2 regions of the Rhizobium sp. BG4 genome follow, and region 2 is predicted to be linked to the other one. Evidence: predicted binding sites of a transcription regulator. Region 2 holds the regulator's gene; the other holds the start of a gene.

The links. The regulator PhoB, encoded in region 2, activates phosphate uptake and scavenging genes when phosphate is short. The targets are predictions, from matches to a motif close to TGTCATNNANCTGTCAT.
Region 1: a site for PhoB is predicted at 2,828-2,844, ahead of ppk2 (polyphosphate kinase 2). Genes of this name have one in related genera too.

The regions. Positions count from the first base shown of each region.
Region 1 is NZ_CP044126.1:245,215-252,624, reverse strand. Features, by position in the region: gene cysW (sulfate ABC transporter permease subunit CysW) at 1-740, shown strand, start outside; gene F2982_RS21315 (sulfate/molybdate ABC transporter ATP-binding protein) at 751-1,794, shown strand; gene ppk2 (polyphosphate kinase 2) at 1,873-2,787, opposite strand; gene F2982_RS21305 (inorganic phosphate transporter) at 2,951-4,552, shown strand; gene F2982_RS21300 (ABC-F family ATP-binding cassette domain-containing protein) at 4,636-6,258, shown strand; gene ugpC (sn-glycerol-3-phosphate ABC transporter ATP-binding protein UgpC) at 6,274-7,332, opposite strand; gene F2982_RS21290 (carbohydrate ABC transporter permease) at 7,337-7,410, opposite strand, start outside.
Region 2 is NZ_CP044125.1:1,326,482-1,334,386, forward strand. Features, by position in the region: gene F2982_RS06955 (aspartate aminotransferase family protein) at 1-639, opposite strand, end outside; gene F2982_RS06960 (GcrA family cell cycle regulator) at 1,066-1,599, shown strand; gene phoB (phosphate regulon transcriptional regulator PhoB) at 1,684-2,367, opposite strand; gene phoU (phosphate signaling complex protein PhoU) at 2,401-3,114, opposite strand; gene pstB (phosphate ABC transporter ATP-binding protein PstB) at 3,159-3,974, opposite strand; gene pstA (phosphate ABC transporter permease PstA) at 3,990-5,312, opposite strand; gene pstC (phosphate ABC transporter permease subunit PstC) at 5,309-6,790, opposite strand; gene F2982_RS06990 (substrate-binding domain-containing protein) at 6,950-7,905, opposite strand, start outside.

The sequences.
Region 1 (7,410 bases), on a different replicon from region 2:
TCTTCGTCGAAGCCTTCCGCAAGGGCGTCGTCGCCTTTTTCGAGGCGCTGCAGGATGCGGAAACCTTCTCGGCGATCCGGCTGACGCTGATCGTCGCCGGTATCAGCGTGCCGCTGAACCTGGTCTTCGGCGTTGCCGCCGCCTGGGCGATCGCCAAATTCGAGTTCAAGGGCAAGGCGTTCCTGACGACACTGATCGACCTGCCCTTCTCGGTCTCGCCGGTTATTTCGGGCCTGGTCTTCGTGCTGCTGTTCGGCGCCAATACCTATCTCGGCAAGTGGCTCGATGCCCACAGCATCAAGATCCTCTTCGCCGTTCCGGGTCTGGTGCTCGCCACCATGTTCGTCACCTTCCCCTTCGTTGCCCGCGAGCTGATCCCGCTGATGCAGGAACAGGGGACAGCGGATGAAGAGGCGGCGCTGTCGCTCGGCGCCAGCGGCTGGCAGACCTTCTGGCATGTGACGCTGCCGAACATCAAATGGGGTCTGCTCTACGGCGTGCTGCTCTGCAACGCGCGCGCCATGGGCGAATTCGGCGCCGTCTCGGTCGTCTCCGGCCACATCCGCGGCCAGACCAACACCATGCCGCTGCAGGTGGAAATCCTCTACAACGAGTATAATTTCACCGGCGCATTCGCCGTCGCGACCTTGCTTGCCCTGCTTGCCCTTGTGACCCTTGTTTTGAAGACGCTGCTCGAAATGCGATACAGCGCGGAAATCGCCGCCAGCCGGCGGCACTGAAGGATTGAGAATGGAAGTTCGCGTTCAAAACATACGCAAGGAATTCGACCGGTTTCCGGCCCTGCATGACGTTTCGCTCGATATCCGCTCGGGCGAGCTGATCGCGCTGCTCGGCCCTTCCGGTTCCGGCAAGACGACATTGCTTCGCCTGATCGCAGGCCTCGAAAGCCCGACCGACGGCAAGGTGTTCTTCGGCGACGAAGATGCCTCGAAGAAGACGGTACAGCAGCGCAATATTGGGTTCGTCTTCCAGCATTACGCGCTGTTCCGCCACATGACGGTGCTCGACAATGTCGCCTTCGGCCTCAAGGTCCGCAGCGGCGCGCGCCGTCCGCCGAAGGCCGAGATCCGCAAGCGGGCGCTCGAGCTGCTCGACCTCGTGCAGCTTTCCGGCCTTGAGAAGCGTTATCCGGCGCAGCTATCCGGCGGCCAGCGCCAGCGCGTAGCGCTCGCCCGCGCCATGGCGGTCGAGCCGAACGTGCTGCTGCTCGACGAGCCCTTCGGCGCGCTCGACGCCCAGGTTCGCAAGGACCTGCGCAAATGGCTTCGCGAAATCCATGACCGCACCGGCCATACGACCGTCTTCGTCACCCACGACCAGGACGAGGCGATGGAACTCGCCGACCGCGTCGTCGTCATGAGCCAGGGTGCGATCGAGCAGGTCGGCACGCCGGATGAAGTCTACGACCGGCCAAACTCACCCTTCGTCTTCGGCTTCGTCGGCCAGTCCAACTGTCTGAACGTAAAGATCGCCAATGGCGACATTCTGTTCGAGGGCCGCACGCTCGGCCTGAAGGCGGATGGGGAGCCTGATGGCGAGGCCCAGCTCTACTTCCGCCCGCACGACATCGAACTGCTGGACGCAAATCGCGGCGGCATTCCCGGCAAGCTGGCCTCCAGCCGCCGCGTTGCCGGAACACGGCATATCGAAATCGATATCGGTACCGCGCATCAGCATATCGAGCTGGAAGTTCCGCCCTCGCACACCGAGGTCCTCGACAGCAAGCATATCGCTTTCCGGCCGACGCGCTGGAAGCTGTTCCGGAAGGACTGACCCCTCTACGCCGTCATGCTCGGGCTTGTCGCGAGCATCCGCAACGGCTGCGGGCGGCAAGACCGCCCGCTCTCACATTCAATAGACTTCCGGAACATACATGTCCGGCGGAACCGGAACGCGCGAGTAATCGTCGTGACGTACGCGCGGCGGCAGGACGATGTGATCCTTCGGCACGTCCTCATAGGGGATCTGCTTCAAGAGGTGGTTGATCATGTTGAGGCGGGCGCGCTTCTTGTCGACGGCCTGAACGACCCACCACGGCGCCTCGGGGATGTGGGTATATTCCAGCATCTCTTCCTTGGCCTTGGTGTATTCTTCCCAATGCACGCGGCTTTCGAGGTCCATCGGCGACAGCTTCCACTGCTTCAGCGGATCCTGGATGCGCATGCGGAAGCGGAACTCCTGCTCCTCGTCGGTGATCGAGAACCAGTATTTGACGAGGATGATGCCGGAGCGCACCAGCATGCGCTCGAATTCCGGAACCGAACGGAAGAACTCGTCGAGTTCATCCTTAGTGCAGAAACCCATCACACGCTCGACGCCGGCACGGTTGTACCAGCTGCGGTCGAAGAGCGCCATTTCGCCTGCCGACGGCAGATGCGGGACATAGCGCTGGAAATACCACTGGTTCCGCTCACGCTCGGTCGGCGCTGGAAGTGCGACGACGCGGCAGACGCGCGGGTTCAGACGCTGCGTGACACGCTTGATGGCACCGCCCTTGCCGGCTGAATCGCGGCCTTCGAAAAGCACGACGACCTTCAGCTTCTTGTGCTGCACCCAGTCCTGCAGCTTCACCAGCTCGTGCTGGAGACGGAAGAGCTCGCGGAAATAGGTCTTGCGGTCGAGCACATCCTCAAGGCCGCCAGGCATGTTTTCGGCGACCAGCTCGTCGAGCCGGTCCTCCTCCATCTGCATTTCCAGTTCCTCGTCGAAACTGTCTGCAATCTCATCCTTGATGCGGCGGAGCTGGTCGATTTCTTCCTGAGTCATGGTCCTGTCCCTCTGATCGGCGCCACATCAACAGGGTTTGACGACAGTAATGTGACAATGCGAGCCGCGCGAGGAAGGCCGCCGGAGATGCCGCAAAGTTGTGTCACGCAAGGTTCACGGGGCGGACGTAGTTTTGGTTGCTTTTCCATGAAAGGACAAGGACATGGCTGATATTGCCCCCGATCACCTGTTGCCTGAGTCCGGTAAGCACCCGCTGCATTCGTCGAGTGCAGGCAAGTGGTTCGTGCCGGTCTTTCTCGTCATTCTTCTTTGCGGCCTTGGATATGTCGCCTATGCGCTCGGCCGCGATCTGACCGAAGCCTCCGCGGTTCCGTGGATCCTGCTTGGCCTTGCGCTGCTGATCGCGCTCGGCTTCGAGTTCGTCAACGGCTTCCATGATACGGCTAACGCCGTCGCCACCGTCATCTACACGCGCTCGATGCCCGCCGAGCTCGCCGTCATCTGGTCCGGCTTCTTCAACTTCCTCGGCGTGCTGACATCGACGGGCGCCGTCGCCTTCGGCATTCTGGCACTTCTGCCGGTGGAGCTCATCCTGCAGGTCGGCTCGGGATCGGGCCTTGCGATGGTCTTCGCGCTGTTGATCGCGGCGATCTTCTGGAACCTCGGCACCTGGTATCTCGGCCTGCCCTCCTCCAGCTCGCACACGCTCGTCGGCTCGATCATCGGCGTCGGCCTCGCCAACCAGTTTCTCGCCCCGGCGGGAAGCGCCACCAGCGGTGTCGACTGGTCGCAGGCAACCAATATCGGCCTGTCGCTGCTGATTTCTCCGCTGATCGGCTTCGCTCTCTCGGCCGTGCTTCTCCTCGTCATGAAGTTCCTTGTACGCAAGAAGGAGCTCTATGAGGAGCCGAAAGGCAACCAGCCACCGCCGCTCTGGATCCGGGCAATCCTGATCTTCACCTGCACGGGCGTCAGCTTCGCCCATGGCTCCAACGACGGCCAGAAGGGCATGGGCCTGATCATGCTCATCCTGATCGGTCTGGTTCCGACGGCCTTCGCGCTGAACCGCACGCCTGACGTCAACTACCTAGAAGCCTACAAGCAGGCCTCAGCCCAGGTCGAAACCGCGCTCGGCAAATATGTAAAGCCGGGCGTGACCGTGACCGACTACAAGGCCGAGGTCAGCAATGCGGTGAAGACAAAGACCTGGACGGACGCGACGACGCCTGCCCTGCAGCAATATATCCACCAGACGAGCGCCGAAGTCGCCGCCTTCCCGACGCTGGAAGCGGTTCCGACCAATCTCGTCGGCAATGTGCGCAACGACATCTATCTCATCGGTGAATCGCTGAAGCTGATCGACAAGCAGAAGCTCCTGCCGATGGACGCAACGGACCTGCAGGCTGTCACCAACTACCACAAGGCCGTCGACAACGCGACGAAGTTCATCCCGCTCTGGGTGAAGGTCGCCGTGGCGCTGGCGCTTGGGCTAGGCACCATGGTTGGTTGGAAGCGCATTGTCGTGACCGTCGGCGAGAAGATCGGCAAGACGCATCTCACCTACGGTCAGGGTGCTGCCGCCGAAATCGTCGCCATGGCGACGATTGGCGCGGCCGACCATTTTGGCCTGCCTGTCTCGACGACGCACGTTCTATCGTCAGGCGTTGCGGGCACCATGGCCGCCAATGGCTCGGGGCTCCAATGGTCGACGGTCCGCAACATGCTGATGGCCTGGGTGGTGACGCTGCCGGCTTCGATCGCCATCGCCTTCGTGCTTTTCATCATCCTTCGCCAGGTCTTCTAAGGCTCCTGACGAAGGAAAACCGCGACAAATGCTGCGGCGCATGATAAGCGCGCCGCAGCTTCTTATCAGGTACCCGCTTTCCCATGATCCGCATCGAAAATATCAGCAAGCAGAACAGCCACCGCATTCTCTATCTCGAGGCATCCGCCGCGCTCAACAAGGGCGAGAAGATCGGCCTCGTCGGACCGAACGGCGCCGGCAAGACGACGCTGTTCCGCATGATCACCGGCGACGAGACGCCGGATGAAGGTCAGATCTCCGTCGAGAAGGGCATGACCGTCGGCTATTTCAACCAGGATGTCGGCGAGATGTCCGGCCGCAGCGCCGTTGCGGAAGTCATGGAAGGCGCCGGCCCCGTCAGCGAAGTCGCCGCCGAACTGCGCGATCTCGAAGCCGCCATGTCTGACCCCGACCGCATGGACGAGATGGACGCGATCATCGAGCGCTACGGCGAAGTGCAGGCCCGCTACGAAGAGCTCGACGGTTACGCGCTGGAAGGCCGCGCCCGCGAAGTGCTCGACGGTCTGAGCTTCACGCAGGAAATGATGGACGGCGATGTCGGCAAATTGTCCGGCGGCTGGAAGATGCGCGTGGCGCTCGCCCGCATCCTGCTGATGCGTCCCGACGTGATGCTGCTCGACGAACCGTCGAACCATCTCGACCTCGAAAGCCTGATCTGGCTCGAAGATTTCCTGAAGAATTTCGACGGCGCGCTGCTGATGACCTCGCACGACCGCGAATTCCTCAACCGCATCGTCACCAAGATCATCGAGATCGACGCCGGTTCGCTCAACAGCTACTCGGGCGACTACGCCTTCTACGAAAACCAGCGGGCGCAGAACGAGAAGCAGCAGCAGGCGCAGTTCGAGCGCCAGCAGGCGATGCTTGCCAAGGAAATCAAGTTCATCGAGCGCTTCAAGGCCCGCGCCTCGCATGCCGCGCAGGTACAGAGCCGCGTCAAGAAGCTCGACAAGATCGAACGCGTCGAGCCGCCGCGCCGCCGCCAGACGGTCGCCTTCGAATTCCTGCCGGCTCCGCGCTCGGGCGAAGACGTCATCAACATCAAGAACGTCCATAAGAAATACGGCAGCCGCAGCATCTACGAAGGCCTGGATTTCATGGTCCGCCGCAAGGAACGCTGGTGCATCATGGGCGTCAACGGCGCCGGCAAGTCGACGCTCCTGAAGCTCGTTGCCGGTTCGACTGACCCCGATCAGGGCAGCGTCGCGCTCGGCGCCAGCGTCAAGATGGGCTATTTCGCCCAGCACGCCATGGACCTGCTCGATGGCGAGCGCACCGTCCTCGAATGGCTGGAGGATTCCTTCCCGCTCGCCGGCCAGGCACCGCTTCGCGCGCTGGCCGGCTGCTTCGGCTTCTCGGGTGACGACGTCGAGAAGAAGTGCCGCGTTCTCTCCGGCGGCGAAAAGGCCCGCCTGGTCATGGCCAAGATGCTGTTCGACCCGCCGAACCTGCTCGTCCTCGACGAACCGACCAACCACCTCGACCTCGACACCAAGGAAATGCTGATCAAGGCGCTCGCCGATTACGAAGGCACCATGCTCTTCGTCTCGCACGACCGCCACTTCCTCGCAGCGCTTTCCAACCGCGTCCTGGAACTGACCCCTGACGGCATCCACCAGTATGGCGGCGGCTATACGGAATATGTCGAGCGCACCGGCCAGGAAGCGCCGGGTCTACGGAGCTAAAGTGTCCCGGGCGAGTTAGCTCGCCCGGTTGCCTGCCTCGTCGAAAACATGCAGGTGCTGCGCCGGGAAGGTGACGTTGACCTTCGGGCCGGCCGAGAGCGCCTCGCGGTTCAGCGTGAAGACCTTGAACGGCAGGCCGTGCAGCGACAGGTGCAGGATGATGCCGAAGCCGGTCGGTTCGATGAGTTCGACATCGGCACTCATGCCGTTGCCATCGGATGACATGACGACATGCTCGGGGCGGATGCCGAGCGTGACCTTTGCGCCGTTGGCAACGGATAGCGGTGCAGAAAGCGGGACGATCGTGCTGTCCTTCAGCTTCACGCCGCCATTCTCATAGGTCGCGTCGAGGAAGTTCATGCCCGGAGAGCCGATGAAGCCGGCGACGAACAGATTTGCTGGGCGGTCGTAAAGTTCCAGCGGGCTGCCGACCTGCTGCACGACGCCGCCATGCATGGCGACGATGCGGTCGGCGAGCGTCATCGCTTCGATCTGGTCGTGGGTGACGTAGATTGAGGTTGCCTTCAGATCGCCATGCAGCTTCTTGATTTCGGCGCGCATCTGTTCGCGCAGGCGCGCGTCGAGGTTCGACAGCGGTTCGTCGAACAGGAAGGCCTTCGGCTGGCGCACGATTGCGCGGCCCATGGCGACGCGCTGGCGCTGGCCGCCGGACAATGCCTTTGGGCGGCGCTCCAGCAGCGGATCGAGGCCGAGCTTCGACGCGGCCGAACCCACGGCGCTGGCGATTTTCTCCTTGGCCGTCTTCCGGAGCTTCAGGCTGTAGCTCATGTTGCCCGCGACGTTCATGTGCGGGTAAAGCGCGTAGGACTGGAACACCATGGCGATGTCGCGGTCCTTCGGATGCAGCTCGTTGACGCGATTGCCGCCGATGCGGATTTCACCGCCGGAAATGTCCTCGAGGCCGGCGATCATGCGCAGCAGCGTGGACTTGCCGCAGCCGGATGGGCCGACGAGGACGACGAATTCGCCGTCGCCGATCTTGAGGTCGACATCGTGCAGGACCTGCACGTGGCCATAGGCCTTCTTGACGTTCTGGATATCGATCGATGCCATGTGTTTAACCCTTGACCGCGCCGGCCGTCAGGCCCTGCACAAGATAACGTTGGATGAGCAGGAAGAAGAGACCGGCCG
Region 2 (7,905 bases):
CAGCAGCAGGCCATGCTCATCGCAAAGCTGGCGCAGCGCCTTCATGAACTCGACGGTCGCTGGGCGGATACCGCCCTCGCCCTGTACGGGCTCGATCAGAATGGCTGCCGTCGCGTCGGTGATCGCCGCGCGGACGGCTTCGACATCGCCGAAAGGCACCTGGTCGAAACCGGGGGTCTTCGGACCGAAGCCTTCGAGATACTTCTCCTGGCCGCCGGCGGCGATCGTCGCCAGCGTACGGCCATGGAAGGCGCCTTCGAAGGTGATGATATGGAAGCGCTCCGGATGGCCCTTCGAATACTGGTAGCGGCGCGCGGTCTTGATCGCGCATTCCAGGGCTTCCGCACCCGAATTGGTGAAGAACACCTTGTCGGCGAAAGTCGCTTCCGTCAGCCGCCTGGCGAGCTTTTCCTGACCGGGGATCTCATAGATATTGGAGAGGTGCCAGACCTTCTCGGCCTGCGCCTTCAGCGCATCGACAACGTGAGGATGGCTGTGGCCAACGGAGGTCACGGCAACGCCCGCGCCAAAATCCAGATATCGCTCGCCGGTCTCGGTAATCAGCCAGACGCCCTCACCTCGCTCGAACCGCAGAGGGGCACGAGAATAGGTATCATATAGCGGCGCGGCTTCAGCCATGGCGCGGTCTCCTGTCAGCGTTATGGGCAACCGGACTCCGGCTAAAAAACCAGGTCCGAAAAATTAAAAATGCCGCCTCTCGGCGGCGCTGTGCACTATTTACTTTTCGCACTGCAATGTCAACAAAACTACGGCTTTCGTGGCTTCTGGGTGACGCTCAAGCGATGTCGCGTTTCATCAACAGCTAATGTTGCAGAAATGACTCTGTGGGGAAGCAAGTTGGGGAAAACTTGAAATTCGATTCATCCGGATTCCCGCGACTCTTGTCACGGAGTCAGCCTCACACTAGGTTAAAACTCAATTACTAGACTGCATGCGGCGGAACTAGTCACCAAAATTAGTCAAGCGTTTCTTGTGTCGGATTCATCCGGGGCAAACGGTGAAGGATTCTGCCTTCACAACGCTTAAACGGCGGAGACACAGGGCATGAACTGGACAGACGAGCGGGTCGAGAAACTCAAGAAACTGTGGTCCGAAGGGTTGAGCGCGAGCCAGATCGCGGCGCAACTTGGAGGCGTGAGCCGGAATGCCGTTATCGGCAAGGTTCACCGTCTGGCACTGCCGGGCCGTGCCAAGGCCGGCGGCAATGCGACGGCGGCACGAGCTCCGAAGCGCACGACTTCGGCACCGCGCGCTCCGAACTATGCATCGCGCATGACGACCCGCACCGTTGCCCGCCCGCAGGGCGCAACGATGCTGAAGGAAGAGATCGAAATCGACGTCATGGAGGAGATGGAATATCGTCCGGCTTCCAACGTTGTCGTGCCGATCTCGCGCCGTCTCGGCCTGACGGAACTGACCGAGCGTACCTGCAAGTGGCCGGTCGGCGATCCGCTGAAGGACGATTTCCATTTCTGCGGCTGCGAAAGCCCGGATTCTTCGCCCTACTGCACCTATCACCAGCGCCTGGCTTACCAGCCGGTCAATGATCGCCGCAGGGCCGCAGCCCGGGCAAACTGAGCCGGGTAAAGACAAACGAAAAACGGGCCTTTCGGCCCGTTTTTTTGTATCTGCTTGTCAGGAGGCCGTAGCCTCCTTGATCACTCAGGCTTCCATGGAATAACCGGCACCGCGGACGGTGCGGATGACATCCTGCATGTTCGAGAAGTTGAGCGCCTTGCGCAGGCGGCCGACATGGACGTCGACGGTACGCTCGTCGACATAGATGTCGTGACCCCAGACGCCGTCGAGCAGTTGCGAGCGCGAGAAGACGCGGCCCGGCGACGACATCAGAAACTCCAGGAGGCGGAACTCGGTCGGTCCGAGACGGACTTCGCGGGTCTTGCGGTGAACGCGGTGCGTTTCGCGGTCGAGTTCGATATCGCCGCACTTCAGCACGGTCGAGAGAACTTCCGGCTTGGCGCGGCGCAGCATCGCCTTGACGCGGGCAACGAGCTCGGGCGTCGAGAACGGCTTGACGACATAGTCGTCGGCGCCGGTCGACAGGCCGCGGACGCGCTCACTCTCTTCACCGCGCGCCGTCAGCATGATGATCGGCAAGCGCTCGGTTTCCGGGCGCATGCGCAGCCGGCGGCAGAGCTCGATGCCTGATACGCCAGGCAGCATCCAATCGAGGATAAGAAGGTCCGGCGTGCGCTCCTGAAGGCGGATTTCCGCCTCGTCGCCGCGCAGGATGGTATCGACTTCGAAACCTTCGGCTTCGAGATTGTAGCGAAGAAGCACGCTCAGTGCTTCTTCGTCTTCAACGACTGCAACTCTCGGGATCATTCTATTCTGTCTCCTGAGGCCCGGTCCGGATGATTATTCCGTTACCGCGCCGACGGTGTTGGCGGTGTCGTCCTTCGGACGCTCGCCTTCCGGCTGAGCGCCGGTCGCCATGTAGTAGATGGTTTCAGCAATGTTCGTGGCGTGGTCGCCGATGCGCTCGATGTTCTTGGCGCAGAAGAGCAGATGCGTGCAGCTGGTGATGTTGCGCGGATCTTCCATCATGTAGGTCAGGAGCTCGCGGAACAGCGACGTGTACATCGCGTCGATTTCCTCGTCGCGCTCGCGGATCGACTTCGCCTTGTCGGCAGCGCGCGTCGTGTAGACGTCGAGCACCTCCTTCAGCTGGACGAGCGCGAGCTCGGAGAGATGCTCCAGGCCACGGGCGAGCTTGCGCGGAACGCCGGTGCTCTGCACGGCGATGACGCGCTTTGCGGTGTTCTTGCCGAGGTCGCCGACGCGCTCGAGGTCTGCGGCGATGCGGATCGAACCCATGATCTCGCGCAGGTCCGACGCCATCGGCTGGCGGCGGGCGATGGTGACGATCGCCTTGTCGTTGATCTCGCGCTCGGCGTGATCGAGGATCACGTCGTCGGAGATGACCTTCTGCGCCAGCGCCGCGTCGCCGTTGACGAGGGCGCGGACAGCGTCGGAAACCATCTGCTCGGCCAGGCCGCCCATTTCGGAAATGCGGCGCGAGAGGAACTTCAGGTCTTCGTCATACGCAGAAAAAATATGTGTCGATGCCATGGGGAAAGTCCTTGAGTGTCTATCGGGGGTCGTGACGCCAAAGATCAGCCGAAGCGGCCCATGATATAATCCTGGGTGCGCGGATCGTCCGGATTGGTGAACATCTTGTCGGTGTCGTTCTCCTCGACGAGGTTGCCGAGGTGGAACATGGCCGTGCGCTGCGAAACGCGGGCGGCCTGCTGCATGGAGTGCGTGACGATGACGATCGTGTAGGCTTCGCGCAGCTCGTGGATCAGTTCCTCGACCTTTGCGGTGGCGATCGGGTCGAGTGCCGAGCACGGCTCGTCCATCAGGATGACTTCTGGCGAGACTGCAACAGCGCGGGCGATGCAGAGGCGCTGCTGCTGACCACCGGAGAGGCCGGTGCCGGATTCATGAACGCGGTCCTTGACCTCGTTCCAGAGGCCGGCGCGCTGCAGGCTGGTCTCGACGATCTGGTCCATGTCGGCCTTGGTCTTGGCGAGACCATGGATGCGCGGGCCGTAAGCGACGTTCTCATAGATCGACTTTGGGAACGGGTTCGGCTTCTGGAACACCATGCCGACGCGGGCGCGCAGTTCGACCACGTCGATATCCGGATCGTAGATATCGTCGCCATCGAGCGTGATCTTGCCGGTGACGCGGCAATTGTCGATCGTGTCGTTCATGCGGTTCAGGCTGCGCAGGAAGGTGGACTTGCCGCAGCCGGACGGGCCGATGAGCGCCGTAACGGTGTTTTCGCGGATGTTCAGCTTGACGTCGAAGAGGGCGCGCTTTTCGCCGTAATAGACGGAAACGTCCTGGCCGATCATCTTGTAGGGAATGCTGTTCATCTTCTGGTCCAGAGCCTTTTCAACTGCTGCTTCTGTCAACATGTTCATTGGGTTTTACTCCGTTTACCAGCGGCGCTCAAAGCGACGGCGCAAGAGGATGGCTCCTAGGTTCATGACGATCAGGAACAGGAGAAGGACGATGATGGCACCCGACGTACGTTCGACGAAGGCGCGTTCGGCTTCGTTGGCCCACATGTAGACCTGGACGGGGAGCGCCGTGGACGGGTCGAGAGGCGTGGCCGGTGCATTGGCGACGAAGGCGACCATGCCGATCAGCAAGAGCGGCGCGGTTTCGCCGAGCGCGTGCGCCAGGCCGATGATGGTGCCGGTCAGGATGCCCGGCATGGCGAGCGGCAGCACATGGTGGAACACCATCTGCATCTTCGAGGCGCCGAGACCGAGAGCGGCCGCGCGGATCGACGGCGGGACGGCGCGAAGAGCCGCACGCGTCGCGATGATGATCGTCGGCAGCGTCATCAGCGTGAGCACCAGACCGCCGACCAGCGAGGCCGAGCGCGGCATGCCCATGAAGTTGATGAACACTGAGAGACCGAGCAGACCGTAGACGATCGAGGGAACCGCAGCCAGGTTGTTGATGTTGACCTCGATGAGATCCGTCAGCCGGTTCTTCGGTGCGAATTCCTCGAGATAGATCGAGGCGGCGACACCGATCGGCAGCGACAGCACAAGAACGATCGCCATCAGATAGAGCGAGCCGATGAGGGCAACGCCGAGGCCGGCGGCTTCAGGACGGCTGGAATTGCCGTTGACGAAGAGGCCCGTGTTGAACTGCTTGAAGAGAGCGCCGCTCGACTTCAGTTCGTTCATCCAGCCAACCTGCTTGTCGTTGACCTTGCGGTTCTTCTCATCGACGCTCAGATCGATCTGGCCCTTGTTGGCGCTGTCGACATTGGCGTCGGCCAGAACCGTGACGTTGATCGTCTTGCCGATGATCGACGGGTCGGCGACGACCATGTCGCGCAGCTGGATCGGAGCGCCCTTGGAGAGCATCGCCGAGGCATCGCGCACGTCGGGACGGCTCGATGCGTTGATGTTGAGCTGCTTGACGATGGCGTCACGCAGCAGGGCGCCGTAATTGGCGGCGATCAGGACGGACGGATCGGTCGCGCGCTTGTTGCTCGGATCGATCGTCTTTTCGGTGAACTCGATCGGCAGCGAGATCGCGGTCTGCTGGAAGGCCGTGTAGCCCTGACGGATGACCGTCGACAGCAGGATGACCAGGAAGATCAAGCCGAAGGAGATTGCGGCAATGCCATAGGCCTGGAAGCGGCGTTCGGCGGCATAGCGGCGCTTGATGCCGATGTCCCGGCGCGCAGGCGCCTTGGATACGAGAGTGCCGGAAACCGGAGAAGCGATATTCGTCATTCGTACTGCTCCCGGTATTTGCGCACGATGTAGAGCGCGTAGATATTGAGGCAAAGCGTGATCAGGAAGAGCGTGATGCCGAGCGCGAAGGCGACGAGCGTCTGCGGCGAGGTGAATTCAAGGTCACCCGTCAGCTGGTTGACGATCTTGACGGTCACAGTGGTCATCGGCTCGAACGGATTGATCTGCATGCGGGCGGCAACACCGGCTGCAAGCACGACGATCATGGTTTCGCCGATGGCGCGCGAGGCGGTCATCAGCAGTGCGCCGACGATGCCCGGGAGAGCAGCGGGAAGCACTACCTTCTTGATGGTTTCGGAGCGCGTGGCACCGAGGCCGAGCGAACCGTCACGCAGGGCACGTGGCACGGCGGTGATGATGTCGTCCGACAGCGAGGAGACGTATGGGATCAGCATGATGCCCATGACGATACCGGCGGTCAGAACGCTCTGTGCCTGGATGAAGTTCGTGTAGTTGCCCGTCAGGAGGCCGCTGACCTGCGAGGAAAGATCGCGCAGGAACGGGCCGACGGTGACGAGGGCGAAGAAGCCGTAGACGATGGTCGGGATACCGGCCAGAACTTCGAGCAGCGGCTTTGCCAGCGAGCGAAGCTTCGGCGAGGCATATTCGGCCATGTAGATCGCCGCAAACAGGCCGACCGGAACGGCGACCAGCATGGCGACGAAGCCGATATAGAGCGTGCCGAGCAGCAGCGGGATGAGACCGAACTGGCCTTCCGACGAGCTGCCGGCGCCGGCAAAGCGCGGATCCCAGACGGTGCCGAAGAAGAATTCGAGCGGTGGGACGCTGGCGAAGAAGCGCAGGGCTTCCGACAGCATCGACAGAACGATGCCGATCGTCGTCAGAATGGCGATCGAGGATGCCAGGAGCAGACCCCAGAGCATGACGCGCTCGACGCGGTTACGGGCGCGGAAGCGGGGCGTGATGCCGCGCAGCGCATAGAGCGCACCGGCAACGGCAAGCACCAGCACGATGGCGCTCATGATCAGGCGGCTGCCAGCGCTTTCGGCGTTCAGCAGCTTGGCGGCGTCCAGCATGTAGGGCTGCGGCTCGCCGGCGAGCGGAACGCCCTTTTCGTTGAGCTTGGCCTGGACGGCCTTGGTGTCGGCACCGAGCGCGGTGAGCTCGTCAGCCGTCAGCAGATTGAACCCGCGGCCGATAGTGGCGACCATGCTGTAGCTCAAGTCCTGCTCGGCAGCACTCTTGGCCTTCACATCTTCAGGGAAGGCGTTGCGGACGGTGGATTCGATGATGCCCGGGCTGGCGGCGAGCCAGACACAGAGAACGACGAGGGCCGGAAGGACGGCCCAGATGGCGGCATAGGCGCCGTAGTAACCCGGCCGCGAATGCAGCGCGGAAGACTTGCCCCCGGCAAGCGCCGTGGCACGGCTGCGGGCGGCCACATAGGCCAGCGCGCCGAACACCACGAGACACAAGAGTATAATGGATGTGCTCATTCTTTACGTCCCCAGGCGCTCAGCCCCAAGAGCATATGCGGCGATGTCCCCGCACAGCTTCCCAATCATGGACAAACTCAAAACCTTGCCATGCAGCGGCAAGGGTACTGTCATTAGAAAACCGGCGCGGCACCCCCTGATGCCGCGCCGGCTTATGCATTACATGGTCTTTTCGGCTTCGACGGCCTTGCGGATTTCTTCGCGCTCGGCGTCCGGAGCAGCAACCAGGCCGTATTCGACGAGCGGGCTGTCAGGGCCGATCATCTGGTCGGATACGAAGAAGTTGACGTATTCCTTCAGGCCCGGGACGGCGCCGAGATGTGCCTTCTTGACGTAGAAGAACAGCGGGCGGGAAACCGGGTAGGTGCCGTTCGAGATGGTCTCGGTCGACGGAACGATGCCGCTCATGGTCGCGACCTTGAGCTTGTCAGCGTTGTTTTCGTAGAAGGAGAGACCGAAGACGCCAACGCCGGTCTTGTTGGCAGCGATGCGTGCCAGCGTTTCCGGATAGTCGCCGTCGATGTCGACTGCAGCGCCGTCCTTACGGACTGCAACACAAGCCTTGGCCTGAGCAGCCTTGTCGGTGATTTCCTTGGCGATAACTTCCTGAGCGCCCGAAGCCTTGCAGCCTGCAGCGAGAACGTTCAGTTCGAAGACTTCGCGGGTGCCGTGCTTTTCGCCCGGGATGTAGGCAGCGATATCAACAGCCGGGAGCTTCGGGTTGACTTCCGACCACTTCTTGTAGGGGTTGGCAACGAGCTTGCCGTCAACGACGACCTGAGCGGCCAGAGCCTTGTAGAGGTCTTCCGGAACGTAAGCGACGTCGGGGTTGGAAGCGTCGGTTGCGAAGACGATACCATCATAACCGATCTTGACTTCCTGGATGTCCGTTACGCCCGCAGCCTTGCAGGCTTCCATTTCGTTCTTGTTGATCGGACGCGAAGCGTTGGCAACGTCGATCGTGTCTTCGCCGACGCCCTTGCAGAATTCCTTGAGGCCAGCGCCCGTGCCGCCGGATTCAACAACCGGCGTCTTGAAGTTGGTGAAGGTTTCGCCGAAGGACTCGGCAACGATCTTGGCGTAAGGCAGAACGGTGGACGAGCCGGCAACCTGGA